2 regions of the Pseudomonas solani genome follow, and region 1 is predicted to be linked to the other one. Evidence: riboswitches for the same ligand, from Rfam matches in the RefSeq annotation. Region 1 holds a riboswitch; the other holds the start of a gene.

Region 1 (7,083 bases):
AACGCCAGCCCGGTGAAAAGAAACCAAAAAACTTGGCCCTCCATACGGGTCTGGCGGCTGCTCCAGCTTTCTTCGCCCAACGCATCACATCGATGTGCGCCCCCAGCGCGCACGTAGTGGCGGCAGCTTTCGTAGGATGGCGTAGAGCGAAGCGAAACCCATGCGGTGGAGGGCGTCCGGAAGACACCGTGCTTGAGCCCTTGCTTTAAAACCACAACAGCTAACGCAGACAGAGCCAAAAAAGGCGCCTCGCGGGCGCCTTTTCCATTCGGCTCAGCGGCCCAGCAAGTGGGCCAGGCCGACCGCCAGGGGCGTCGGCTCGGGGAAGGCGAAGCGCTCCAGCAGGCGACCGTTGTCCGCCAGGGAGTGGCGGATGTCACCAGAGCGCGCTTCGGCGTAGCTGATGGCCGGCAGTTCGCCCACCACGCTGCCAATGGCGGCGAGCAGGTCCTTGAGGCTGGTGGAGCGCTGCAGGCCGACGTTCACTGGGCCGGCTTCGACGCTGGGGTTTTCCAGGGCCTGCACCAGCACCTGCACCAGGTCGCCGACATAGACGAAGTCACGGGTCTGCTCACCGTCACCGAAGAGGGTGATCGGCGTGCCGGCCAGGGCGCGCTCGGTGAAGATGCTGATCACCCCGGAATAGGGCGAGGACGGGTCCTGGCGCGGGCCGAAGATGTTGAAGAAGCGGAACACCGCCGGCTCCAGGCCGTGCTGGCGACGGTAGAAATCCAGGTACTGCTCGCTGGCCAGCTTGTCCACCGCGTAGGGGGTCAGCGGCGCGGTGGGAGTGTTTTCGTCGATGGCCTGGCCTTCGCCGTTCTGGCCGTAGACCGAGGCGCTGGAGGCGAACACCACGCGCTTCACGCCGTGCTCGCGCATGGCTTCGCACACATTGAGCGTGCCGATGAAGTTGGCCTGGTGGGTGGCCACCGGGTCGTCCACCGAAGCCGGCACCGAGGCCACCGCGGCCAGGTGCGCCACCGCCTTGCAGCCGGCCATGGCACGGCTTACCAGCGCAGCGTCGGCGACGTTGCCTTCGATGAGTTCGACGCGGGAATCGTGCAACGGCAGGTTGTCGCGCTTGCCGGTGGACAGGTCGTCGAGGATGCGCACGGAATGCCCGCGCGCCAGCAGCGCGTCCACCAGGTTGGAGCCGATGAAGCCGGCGCCGCCGGTAACGAGGATGGGGGAATCAGCCATGGCGGTAGTAACGATCCAGGAGAGCGGGCAACGCCGCGCGCCAGGCGCGGGGCTTGATGCCGAATGTATGGAGGATTTTCTTGCAGGCCAGCACCGCGTGCTGCGGCTCGTCCGCCGCATCGGGACGGGCGGCGTGGGCCTGGGGAGTGATTTCCTGCACCTTCAGCGTGTGCAGGTTGCGGGCTTCGGCCAGCACCGCCTGGCCAAGCGCCAGGGTGGTGGTCGCCTCGTGGCCACCGTAGTGGTAGGTGCCCCAGAGCGGCGCCGCGCAGTCCAGCTGCTTGAGCACCGCAAGCATCACCCGCGCGGCATCATCCACCGGCGTGGGGTTGCCACGACGGTCGTCGGCCAGCATCAGCTCGTCGTCCCGCTCGGCCCGGGCGAGGAAGCGCCCGAGGATGCCTTCGTTGCTGTCATCCAGCAGCCAGCCGAAACGCAGCAGCACGTGCTTGGGGCACACCGCGCGCACGCTCTGCTCGATGCGCCACAGGGACTGCCCGCGCAGGCTGAGGGGGATGGTCTCGTCCTTCTCGTTGTAGGCGGTGGCCCGGGCGCCGTCGAAGACGCGGTAGCTGGAAGGCTGCAGCAGGACGATGCCGTGGTGCTGGCAGAGCTCGGCCAGGCGCTCCACCGCGCGTTCCTGCGCGGCGAAGCGGCCCGCGCTGGCCTCTTCGGCCTGGAACCAGTCGAAGTAGTAGGCGAGGTTGATCACCGCATCGGGGCGGGTGTCGTCGAGCAGCTGGGTCAGGCTGGCGGCATCCCAGCCCTGTTCGGGCGGGCGCGGGGCGAGGAACCCTACATCATCCTCGGCCCCCAGGCGGATAAGCGCCTGGCCAAGGGCATTGCCACCGCCCAGGAGCATCAAGCGCATACGCATAGACAGAAGGTCGCTTAAAGCCAGTGGGTGTTAACGATCAGCCGTCGTCCCGCGATAGCGCCCTCCCTGTGACCAGGAAGATCGCCGTGACGGGGACATCGGGCACGCAAGCCAGCGGCCGTTTCCGACCGGGAAAGACGCATTCTGCTTATTTCCCGGCGCTGCGTCACTAGTGGCGCGCCATGCGGCACGCCACTTCAGCCCTGTGGAGGCTCCGTTGGGCGGTAGAGGTGGGCGTGATCGGGGTGGTAGAGCGAGGAATCGGTGAAGCCTTCGGCAGCCAGCACCCGCCCCACGAGGATCAGCGCGGTGCGGCGGAAATCCTTCTGCGCCACCCGTGCCTCGATGTCCGCCAGGGTGCCGGTCACCCAGTCCTGGTCGGGCCAGCTGGCGCGGTGCACCACGGCCACGGGGCAATCGGCGCCATAGTGCGGCAGCAGTTCTTCGACGATGCGCGGCAGGTGGCTGACGCCCAGGTGGATGGCCAGGGTTGCGCGGTGCTGCGCCAGCTCCGCCAGGGATTCGCCCTCGGGCATCCGCGTGCGGGTGGCGAAGCGGGTGAGGATCAGCGTCTGGGAAATATCCGGCAGGGTCAGCTCGGTGCCGAGCAACGCGGCGCAGGCGGCGGTGGCGGTGACGCCGGGCACCACCTCATAGGGAATGCCCAGCGCGCGCAGGTGGCGGATCTGCTCGCCGATGGCGCCATACAGCGAGGGGTCGCCGGAATGCACCCGGGCCACGTCCTGGCCACGCCCGTGGGCCTCGGCCAGCAGGGCGACTATCGCCTCCAGGTGCAGCTCGGCGGTGTTCACCACCCGCTCGGCGCTATGCCCATCCAGCACCGCTTCCGGCACCAGGGAACCGGCGTAGAGGATCACCGGGCAACTGCGGATCAACCGCTGGCCCTTGACCGTGATGAGTTCCGGATCGCCGGGGCCGGCGCCGATGAAATAGACCGTCATGGGGTATCCACATCCTCAAGGGGGCAGGCCAGCGCACAGGTGGCGTTGGCACTGCGGCGTTTCTCCACCAGCAACCGCGCCGGGCGGCCGGCCAGGGCCTCGGCCTGTACCAGCGCGGCGGCTTCGGCGATGCCGGGGCTGCCGGTTTCCCGCAGGGCGATGGCCGACAGGCCGGACAAGCGCCCCTCGCAGGCCGCCAGCTGCGCCGCCGGCAGCAGCGCCAGGGGCAAGCGAAGGGTCAGCGCCAGGGCCTGCAACCCCGGCTCATCGGCTTTGCTGTCGACACTGGCCAGGGCGCTGAGATCGCCGGGTACAAGTTCGTACTCGGCCAGGGCAGCGTCGAGCAGCGCGCGCAGCTCCTGCTCCGAGCAGCCGCGCCGGCAACCGAGGCCGGCCACCAGGGTCATCGCCCGGCCTCACAAAACAAAACCCCGCGAAGGGCTGGGCCCTGCGCGGGGTCGATCGGCAGCGAAGCCCGGCTCACGCCAGGTCTTGGCTCGCGGAGCGCTGGTACAGCCAGGCAGCGGCCCAACCCAGGGCGCCCCAGAACAGCGCGTTGGTCACCAGCGAGGCGGCGATGAACTCGTGCTCCAGCGCTTCCGGCGCCAGGCTCGCATGCACTTCAGGCTGCGGTGCGCCGACCACATGGGGGATCACCAGCAGCGCCAGGCCGACGATGCGCAGGACCCAGTTGCGGCCGAAGGCGATCAGCGCCAGGCCAGCGGCAGTGGAGGCGGCGGTGCCGATCCACCAGACCTGGCGCTGGGCCAGGTCGGCGGCTGCGGTACCCGGCAGCTCCGGCGGCAGGCCGAGGGACGGCGCCAGGGCGAAGGTGGCGAAACCGGCCAGGCCCCAGAGCAGGCCCTGCCAGGCGCGGGTCGGGCCGCGCAGGCTGAACAGCGCGGCCAGCAGCAGGGCGAAGCCGACCGCCACCACCAGGTTGGCGCCACCGGTGGACAGGGTGCGCTGCCAGCCGTCTTCCGGCGCCCAGGCTTCGGCGTCGTGTTCATGGGCGGGCGCGCCGGCGGCGTGCTCGTGGGCGTGTTCGGTCTGCTCGGCCGATGCCGAATTCTCGAAGGTTTCCGCATGGAGAATCAGCGGGGTGACCCACAGGCTTTGCAGCAGGGTCAGCACGATGGCGGCGAAGAGACCGGCGAACCCGGCGGTCTGGGCGATGCGCTTGATCACGGTTGCGCCCTCAGTGGCAGGGGAAGGCGGAGCTGTGACGGGTATCGTGGGCAGCGTTGTGCACCGCCTCGATGTGCGAGAAGCCGGCGAAGTACACCAGCGACAGGCCCAGGAGGCTGGCACCGATGGCGATGGCCAGGCGTTTGGACAGGGGGACGGCGGCGGCCGAATGGCTCAGTGTGCTGCTGGACATGGTGCTTCCTCTGCGATGCGGGTGAGTCGGCAAGAGGAACGCGTGCGAAGAAAGCGGCCGCGCGGGGACCGCATTTCCGGCGTGCGCCCGCCCACCGCGGGTTGCCAAAAGAGTGATCAGGCCGGTCTCCGGGCTTGCGACGCCAGCCATGGCTGGTCGGGTTTGCCTTCCCATGTCCGCCGGACACAGTGGCTTACAGATCCCTACGTGCGCTTACCGTTGCGGGGGCAGCGTCGGACTCGCCCTGGGGCACACCGACTTCCCGTTTCACCTCGCGCGCGACGGCGCGAGACACCTGAAAAAACCGCACAAGAACATCACGAGTCCGACTGGCCGTCAACCGCCGCGATTGACCGCCGCCCCCGCCCTGCGTAGCCTTCGGCCCTTCGAGGTTCCGCGGCCGTGCGCCGCGGCTAAGAGGGAACACGGCCAAGCCGTGGCTGCCCCCGCAACTGTGAACAGCTGAGGTCCTATCCACAGCCACTGCCCATCGGGCGGGAAGGCGGAAGGACGGCGCATCGCGCCAGGCTGTGAGCCAGGAGACCTGCCTCGGCGAATTTCCAGACAACCGGGCGGGGTGATCCGGTGGCGAATCGGGCCCCCAGTGCCCTCGTCCCGCGCGCCCGCCGATCCGATCGACTCCCAGCAAAGGGCTGCCGCGCATGAAAACCCTGGCCAAACTCCCCGTCACCATCGTCACCGGCTTCCTCGGTGCCGGTAAGACCACCCTGCTCCGCCACATGCTCGACAACGCCGAGGGCCGCCGCATCGCGGTGATCGTCAACGAGTTCGGCGAGCTGGGCATCGACGGCGAAATCCTCAAGCAATGCTCCATCGGCTGCAGCGAGGAAGAGGCCGTGGGCCGCGTCTTCGAACTGGCCAACGGCTGCCTGTGCTGCACCGTGCAGGAGGAGTTCTTCCCGGTGATGCGCGAACTGGTGGCCCGCCGTGGCGACCTCGACCAGATCCTCATCGAGACCTCCGGCCTGGCCCTGCCCAAGCCCCTGGTGCAGGCCTTCCAGTGGCCGGAGATCCGCAGTGCCTGCACCGTGGACGCGGTGATCACCGTGGTCGACAGCCCCGCCGTCGCCGCCGGCACCTTCGCCGCCCACCCCGAGCAGGTGGACGAGCAACGCAAGCAGGACCCGAACCTCGACCACGAGTCGCCCCTGCACGAACTCTTCGAAGACCAGCTGGCCAGCGCCGACCTGGTGATCCTCAACAAGGCCGACCTGCTCGACGCCGACGCCCTGGCCGCCGTGCGCGCCGAAGTGGCCGAGGAGCTGCCGCCGGCGGTGAAGATCGTCGAAGCCAGCGCCGGCAAGCTGCCGCTCTCCGTGCTGCTGGGCCTGAACGCCGAAGCCGAGGCGCACATCGGCAGCCGCGCCACCCACCACGACCACGAAGGGCACGAGGACCACGACCACGACGAGTTCGACTCCTTCCACGTCGACCTGCCGGAAGTGGAAGAGGCCGCCCTGCTGGCCGCCCTCGGCCAACTGGTGGAGCGCCACGACGTGCTGCGCATCAAGGGCTTCGCCGCCATCCCCGGCAAGCCCATGCGCCTGCTGGTACAGGGCGTCGGCAAGCGCTTCGACAAACACTTCGACCGCAAGTGGCTGGCCGACGAAACCCGCGCCACCCGCCTGGTGGTGATCGGCCAGGAGCTGGACCCGGCCACCATCGCCAACGAACTGCGCACTGCCCTGGCGTAACCGCCGAACCGGCTCCTCTCCCCCGGGAGAGGGCCGCACCACCGAGCCAAGGCCCGAGCCATGCACCTGCTGCGCACCCAACCTGGCGGCTTCGTCCCCGACGACGGCATCGCCCACCTGGCCCAGACGCCCGCCGAGCTGGTGATCCTCTGCAGCGGTGATTCGCACCTGGCGCTGCTGGCCGAGGCCGCCCGCGAGCTGCCGGCGGACTACCCCAGCCTGCGCCTGGCCAACCCCATGCAGCTGCAGAACCACGCCTCGGTGGACCTTTACGTCGACGAGGTGCTGCAGCACGCCAAGGTCATCCTCATCTCCGTGCATGGCGGCGTCGGCTACTGGCGCTACGGCATCGAGCAACTGGTGGCCCTGGCCGAGCGCGGCACGCAGCTGATCCTGGTGCCCGGCGACGACCGCCCCGACCCGGAGCTGGCCCGCCTGTGCAGCGTCCCGGAAGAAGACGCCGAGCGCTGCTGGCAGTACCTGCGCCAAGGCGGCCTGGATAACGCCCGGCAGCTGTTCGCCAGCCTCGCCAGCCGCTGCCTGGGCCGCGACTACCCGTGGCAGGCGCCCAGCACCCTGCCCCGCGTTGCCGTGCATCACCCGCACCAGCGCCCCGCTCATCTCGACCACTGGCGCGCCGACTGGCGGGAGGGCCAGCCGGTGGCGGCCCTGCTGTTCTATCGCACCCACCTGCAGGCGGCGAACACCGCCTTCATCGACGCCTTCTGCGAGCGCCTCGCCGCCGTCGGCATCAACCCGCTGCCCATCGCGGTGGCCAGCCTCAAGGAAGCCGAGTGCCTGGCCGTGGTCGAGGACTGGCTGGACGCCGTCGATGCCGAGCTGATCATCAACACCACCGGCTTCGCCCAATCCAACCCCGACTCACCCGGCCAACGCCCGTTCCGCCGCGACGTGCCGGTGCTGCAGGCCATCTGCTCGCTGGAC
Region 2 (7,083 bases), 3.2 Mb from region 1:
GGCTCCGGCGGCGCGGGCCATCTGCACCGCGAGAATGCCCAGGCTCTCGGTGCCGCCCACCACCAGTACCTTCGCCTCCTCCCGCGTCGCCAGCGGGCGGCTGGTGGCCACCCAGGCATCGGTGAGGTTGTCGCTGGCGCTGGCCACGGCCACCGGGTCCAGCCCCGGCGGCAGCACCACCAGCATGGCGTCGGCGAAGGGCACCCGCACCACCTCGGAGAACAACCCGCCCCAGTGGCCGCCGGCCGGCACGCCATAGGCCGCGTGGCGGGCGACACCGGTGCAGGCCGTGCTGCGCCCCGCCAGGCATTGGCGGCAGGTGCCGCAGGCGATCTTCCAGGGCACCGAGACCAGGTCGCCGCGCTTCACCGTGGTCACCTGTGCGCCCACTTCCAGCACCTCGGCCACGCACTCGTGGCCCAGGGCGAAGGGCGGCTTGAACGGCGTCAGCCCGGCCACCAGGCGCCGATCGAGGTCGCAGGAGGCCGAGGCAATGGGCCGTACCAGCGCCGCCAGCGGCGAATCCAGCACCGGCGACGGTGCCTCCTCCCAGGCCAGGCGCCCCGCGCCCTTGACGATGAGTTCGCGCATGGCTCAGTCCCGCACGTTGAAGGTGGTGGTGGCGCGGGCGCAGAGCTTGCCGGCCGCGTCGCGGATATGGGCGTCGCACACCGCCAGGCTGCGGGTGCGCTCCACCAGCCAGCCCTCGACGCTGTACAGCTCGCCGACCTTGAGCGGGCGCAGGTACTTCACGCCCAGGTCCACCGTCGAATAGGGCGTGTCGGCGGCCAGAGTGGAGAACAGCGCCAGGGCCGCCGCGCCATCCAGGCAGGTGGCGGCGAAACCGCCGTGCACCGCGTTGGCCGGGTTGAGGTGGCGGGCATCCGGCCGCGCCTCGATGAAGACGCGCCCGGGCTCCACGCCCACCACCTTCATCGCCATGGTGTCGCCGATGGCGGGTGCGGGCAGCTTGCCGGCGATCACCGCCTGGAGGAGTTGCAGGCCCGAAGGCAGGGTTCTGTTGGGGGTATCGGTCATCACAGGGCTCCTGGCTCTGCCGGGGTCGGCGAGCGATTGCGGGATGGAGGGCCGGCAGCCCTCCACAGGGCCAGCGCGAGGGAATCGCCCTGCAGCCCGTGGACGGACGATACGTGAGCGCCAACTCTCAAATCAACATTGTTGATATGACAAAAAAGAAGGCATTCCGGCAAGGTCGACAGGGCTCTGGAACGGGCTTTTCCGCCATCTGCCGCAACACACTGGCGTTGACGACCGGGCGTGTGGATGGTCATATGCGCGCCGTTCCAGGTGTCCCACGCCGTCGTGCGTGGGGTGAAACGGGAAGCCGGTGCGTCCTCAGGACCAGTCCGGCGCTGCCCCCGCAACGGTAAGCGAGCGCTGCATTCGAAACGCCACTGTGCACCTGCATGGGAAGGCGAATGCCGCGTGATCCTCGCAAGCCCGGAGACCGGCCTGGAGCATCGATAGGCAAACCCGCGGTGGGCGGGCACGGGCCGGTTTTCGCTTGGGCGCTCGCGCCTGCGCACGCCTTTGCATTCCCTCCGGGCTCCATTCATTCCTGACGTGATAGGAACGACATGTCCCGCACCTTCAGCTCCAACGCTCCGGCAAGCGCCGCCCTCGGCCTGCTCGCGCTCTCTATCTCCCTCGCCCTGCACGCCGAAGACGGCGCCCTGGCCCTGCCCACCACCGCCGTCACCGGCCAGGCGGACGACGCCCCCATCAGCCTCGACACGCCGCTGCCCGCCGGCTCGCGCCTGGGCCTCTCCGCCCTGGAGACCCCGGCCAGCACCAGCAGCATCAGCGGCGAAGAGGTGCGCGGGCGCAACAACGCCACCGTGCAGGACGCCGTGACCCGCTCCCCCGGCATCAGCAACATCGGCACCCCCGGCAACGGCGGCACCGCGCTCTCGGCCCGGGGCTTCACCGGCCACGCCTCGGTGATGCAACTCTACGACGGCACGCGCTTCTACACCGGCATGGGCACCGTCACCTTCCCCACCGACCCGTGGATGGTCGAGCGCATCGACGTGATCCGTGGCCCGGCCTCGGTACTCTACGGCGAAGGCGCCACCGGCGCGGTGATCAACGTGGTGCCGAAGAAGCCCTTCGAGGGCGAGATCCGCAACCGCCTGCGCCTGGGCTACGGCTCCGACGACCGCCAGCAGATGGCACTGGACAGCGGCGGCTCGCTCACCGACACCCTCAGCTACCGCCTCAACCTCAACCGCGAAACCAGCCACGGCTGGATCGACCGTGGCGACTCGAAGAACCTCGGCCTCAGCGCCGCCCTGCGCTGGCAGGCCCGCGACGACCTGGCGTTCACCCTGGCCCATGACCAGGGCGACCTCACGCCGATGAACTACTTCGGCACGCCGCTGATCGACGGCCACCTACGCGACAGCCTGAAGGAGAAGAACTACAACCTGCACAACGCCGAGCAGCACTACAACGACCAGTGGACCCGGCTCGTCACCGACTGGACCCTGGCCGACGGCATCAGCGCCAGCAACCAGCTCTACCACATCAAGAGCCGCCGCTACTGGCGCAACGCCGAGGCCTACAACTGGGACGCCGGCCTGGGCCAGCTGGAGCGCGCCGAGAACCTGCGCATCAAGCACGAGCAGGAGCAGATCGGCGACCGCCAGACCTTCACCTTCGACCACTCGCTGTTCGGCCTCAGCAGCCGCACCCTGGTGGGCGCCGAGTTCAACCGCATCCGCTTCAACCTGCTGAACAACTCGCCCTACATCGATGTGGGCGGCGACTACGTCGACCCGTGGAACCCAACGCCCGGCTACTACCAGAGCGCCTCGGCCTACGGCCCGCACTCGCGCAGCGAAACCCGCACCGTCGCCCTGTTCGCCGAGAACCGCACCCAGTTCGACGAGCGCTGGTCCCTGGTCACCGGCATCCGCCGCGACCAGAACCACATCGACCGCGACGACCTGCGCGCCAACACCCGCAGCGACAGCAGCCTCTCCGGCGGCAACTGGCGCGCCGGCCTGGTGTTCGCCGCCACGCCGCAGTTGTCCTTCTACGGCCAGTACTCCACCAGCGAGGACGGGGTGAGCAACCTCATCACCCTCAGCCCCACCCAGCAGAAGATGGACCTCACCGAGTCCAAGCAGACCGAGTTCGGCCTCAAGCAGCAGTTCTGGGACGGGCGCGGCGAATGGACCCTGGCCGCCTACCACATCGTCAAGAAGAAACTGCTCTCCCGCGAGTCGGTGACCCGGCCCACCCAGCAGATCGGCCAGCAATCCTCCGATGGCCTGGAAGCCACCCTGGAGCTGGCGCTGGAGCAGGGCTGGCACGTTTCGGCCAACGCCGCCGTGGTGCGCGCCGAGTACGACGACTTCAACGAGTCCGCCGGTGGCCAGCTGATCTCCCGTTCCGGCAACCGCCCCACCGACGTGCCGCGACGCACCGCCAACCTGTGGCTGAGCAAGCAGCTGGGCCGTGACCTGGACGCCGGCCTCGGCGCGCGCTACGTCGACGCCCGTTACGCCGACGCGGCCAACACCGTGAAGGTGCCGGGCTACACCGTGCTCGACGCCAACCTCGGCTGGCAGGTGCTGCCCGACACGCGCCTGGGCCTGGAGCTGAACAACCTGCTGGACCGCCGCTACGCCGTCACCCAGCAGAACGGTGGCCAGCAATGGCTGCTGGGCCAGCCGCGGTCGTTCTTCGTCACCGCCGACTACAGCTTCTGATCCGGCGAAAGGGAGTGCCCGGCATGCCATCACTGAACATCAGCGACCTCGCCTGGGCACCCGACGGCCGCCCGCGCTGGCTTCTGCAGGGCATCGACCTGCAGGTGCGCGCGGGCGAGTTCGTCGGCCTCATCGGCCCCAACGGCAGCGGCAAGACCAGCCTGTTGCGCTGCGCCTACCGCGCCGACCGCCCGGCCTTCGGCTGGGTGGCCCTGGACGGCGACGACCTCTGGCGACGCAGCCCGCGCTGGAGCGCGCAACGCATCGCCGTGGTGCTGCAGGAGTTCCCCCAGGACTTCGGCCTGGCCGTGGCCGAGGTGGTAGCCATGGGCCGCTCGCCGCACAAGGGCCTGTTCGACGGCGACGATGCCGAGGACGCGCGCATCGTCGACGAAGCCCTCGCGGCGGTGGGCATGGCCGGGCTTCGCGAGCAGGCCTTCGCCCGCCTCTCCGGCGGCGAGAAGCAGCGCGTGCTGCTGGCCCGCGCCCTGGCCCAACGCCCCGGCCTGCTGCTGCTCGACGAGCCCACCAACCACCTCGACCCGCGCTACCAGCTGGAGCTGCTGCAGCAGCTGCGCGAGCTGCGCCTGAGCACCCTGGCCAGCTTCCACGACCTCAACCTGGCGGCGGCCTTCTGCGACCGCCTCTACGTACTGGACCAAGGCCGCGTGGTGGCCAGCGGCACCCCCACCGACGTGCTCACCGCCGAGCTGCTGCAACAGGTGTTCGGCGTGCACGCCCTGGTGGACCGCCACCCCCTCGCCGACCACCCGCGCATCACCTGGATCACCCCATGAAGCCTTCGCCTATCGCCCTGCTCGCCCTGCTCCTGGCGCCCCTCGCCCAGGCCACCGACTACCCGCTGAGCGTCACCAGCTGCGACCGCCAGGTGGTGTTCGAACGCGCACCGCAGCGGGCGGTGAGCCAGGACATCAACCTCACCGGGATGATGGTCGCCCTCGGCCTGCAATCGCGCATGGTCGGCTACAGCGGCATCAGCGGCTGGAAGACCCCCGACGCCCGGCTGATGGCCGCCCTGGGCGACCTGCCGGAGCTGGCGCGCAAATACCCCTCCATCGAAACGCTGCTCAACGTCGACGCCGACTTCTTCTTCGCCGGCTGGAACTACGGCATGCGCGTGGGCGGCGAAGTCACCCCGGCCACCCTCGCGCCCCTGGGCATCCCGGTGTACGAGCTGAGCGAATCCTGCGCCCACGTGATGCCGCGCGAGGCTGCCAGCCTGGAGGACCTCTACCGCGACCTCGACAACCTCGGCCGCATCTTCGACGTCGAGGCCCGCGCCAACGCCCTGGTCGCCGGCCTGCGCACGCGCCAGGCCGAGGTGGCCAGGCGACTGGAGAACGGCGGCGAGGCCCCCGGGTGTTCCTCTACGACAGCGGCGAGGACCGCCCCTTCACCTCCGGCCGCCTGGGCATGCCGCAAGCGATCATCGACGCCGCCGGCGGCCACAACCTGATGGACGACCTCGCCGCCAGCTGGACCCAGGTCAACTGGGAAACCGTGGTCGAGCGCGACCCGCAGGTGATCCTCATCGTCGACTACGGCGAACGCAGCTGGCAGCAGAAGCGCGACTTCCTCCTGGCCCACCCGGCCCTGCAATCGGTCGAGGCGATCCGCGAGCAGCGCTTCCTGGTCCTGCCCTACCTCGCCGTCACCCCCTCGGTGGAGAACATCGAGGCCATCGAGACCCTGGCCGCCGGCCTGCACCCCGAACGCTTCGCCGGGAAGACGCCATGAGCCCGGTGCGCACGCCCGGCGCCTACCGCCTGCTGCTGCTCGGCCTGGCCGTGGCGCTGGCGCTCTCCTGCATCGTCGCCCTGGGCTTCGGCCCGGCCGCGGTACCCCAGGCCCACGTCTGGGGCATCCTCGCCGAGCGCCTGGGCATGAGCGCTGCGGGCGACTGGAGCCGTGGCCAGGAACACATCGTCTGGCTGATCCGCGCGCCCCGGGTGCTGCTCGGTGCGCTGGTGGGCGCCGGCCTGGCCCTGGTGGGCGGCGCGTTGCAGGCAGCCACGCGCAACCCGCTGGCCGACCCGCACCTGCTGGGGGTCAGCTCCGGCGCGGCCCTGGGCGCGGTGCTGGTGCTGCTCTACCTGGGCGAGTTCATCGGCGTGCTCAGCCTGCCCCTGGCCGCCTTCGTCGGCGCCCTGGGCAGCACCCTGCTGGTGCTGGCCATCGCCAGCCGCCACGGCCGCCTGGAGAGCGACCGCCTGCTGCTGGCGGGCGTCGCCGTGTCCTTCCTGTGCATGGCGCTGGTCAACCTGCTGCTGTTCCTCGGTGACCACCACGCCGCCAGCTCGGTGGTGTTCTGGATGCTCGGCGGCCTCGGCGCCGCGCGCTGGGAGCTGCTCTGGCCGCCGGCGCTGTGCCTGGCCCTGGGGCTGCTCGTGCTGCTCGCCCAGGCGCGCGGGCTCAACGCCCTGATGGCCGGCGAGCAGACCGCCGTCAGCCTGGGCTTCAGCGCCCGGCGGGTGCGCCTGCAGGTTTTCGTCTGCGCCTCGCTGCTCACCGGGGTGCTGGTGGCCCTCAGCGGCGCCATCGGCTTCGTCGGCCTGATGCTGCCGCACCTGGCCCGGCGCCTGGTGGGCGCCGAGCACCGCCGCCTGCTGCCGGTCGCCGCCCTGCTCGGCGCGCTGTTCCTGGTCTGGGTCGACGTCGCCGCCCGCACCCTGGTCGCCCCCGAGGACCTGCCCATCGGCATCGCCACCGCAGCCATCGGCGGGCTGTTCTTCATTGGCCTGCTGCGTCGGCGTTGACCGCCGGCAGCAGGACGGGACGCAGCGATGCACGCAGGGCAGGGCCTGTGGTGAAATACCGCCGCCCATCAACAAGGACGCACGATGACCTCCAGCACACCCCGAACCACCCGCTCCCTGTCACTGCTTGCCGCCGCGCTCCTGCTCGGTGGATGCGACAGTGATTTCGCCACGCTCACCTTCGAGCGCTCGGTACTGGATACCACTTTCGGTGACGAACTCCTGCCGATCTACCACGAACAATTGTCAGCGCTGATTCATGCACAGGGCATCGATCCGGAGAAGGTCACCTTTCGGGTCGCCGGCAGCCTGAGTCAGGAACTGGTGCTCAGCGAGCCGCTGTTCGGTGGTCTGGAACCGGCACAGAAGACGGCCCTGCAAGCCGCCCTCAAGGCCATCGTCGAGGGCCGCAACGCCTCGCTGGACATGCACCTGGCCATTCACCCCGACGCCATGGATCCCACCGAGGCCAAAGCTCGCGCCGAGGCCCTCGAACTGCCTCGCGAGTACGACGCTCACTTCAGCCTCGACCACGTATCCCTGAGCGTGGCCTACGGCCTGACCGACCT

Evidence for each region. Region 1 has a riboswitch for cobalamin ahead of PSm6_RS13760 (CbtB domain-containing protein). Riboswitches for the same ligand answer to the same signal wherever they lie in the genome.
Region 2: linked by a shared signal. The riboswitch ahead of PSm6_RS29400 (TonB-dependent receptor) and the one ahead of PSm6_RS13760 (CbtB domain-containing protein) in region 1 are both predicted to bind cobalamin.

Annotation. Positions count from the first base shown of each region.
Region 1 is NZ_AP023081.1:3,038,471-3,045,553, reverse strand. It holds gene PSm6_RS13785 (NAD-dependent epimerase/dehydratase family protein) at 274-1,203, opposite strand; gene PSm6_RS13780 (sugar nucleotide-binding protein) at 1,196-2,080, opposite strand; gene cobM (precorrin-4 C(11)-methyltransferase) at 2,278-3,042, opposite strand; gene PSm6_RS13770 (cobalamin biosynthesis protein) at 3,039-3,449, opposite strand; gene PSm6_RS13765 (CbtA family protein) at 3,523-4,230, opposite strand; gene PSm6_RS13760 (CbtB domain-containing protein) at 4,241-4,423, opposite strand; cobalamin riboswitch at 4,526-4,737, opposite strand; cobalamin riboswitch at 4,796-4,989, shown strand; gene cobW (cobalamin biosynthesis protein CobW) at 5,086-6,138, shown strand; partial or broken gene cobN (cobaltochelatase subunit CobN) at 6,199-7,083, shown strand, end outside.
Region 2 is NZ_AP023081.1:6,482,126-6,489,208, forward strand. It holds gene PSm6_RS29390 (zinc-dependent alcohol dehydrogenase) at 1-591, opposite strand, end outside; gene PSm6_RS29395 (PaaI family thioesterase) at 595-1,038, opposite strand; cobalamin riboswitch at 1,290-1,491, shown strand; gene PSm6_RS29400 (TonB-dependent receptor) at 1,599-3,737, shown strand; gene PSm6_RS29405 (ABC transporter ATP-binding protein) at 3,761-4,534, shown strand; partial or broken gene PSm6_RS29410 (ABC transporter substrate-binding protein) at 4,531-5,495, shown strand; gene PSm6_RS29415 (FecCD family ABC transporter permease) at 5,492-6,514, shown strand; gene PSm6_RS29420 (hypothetical protein) at 6,599-7,083, shown strand, end outside.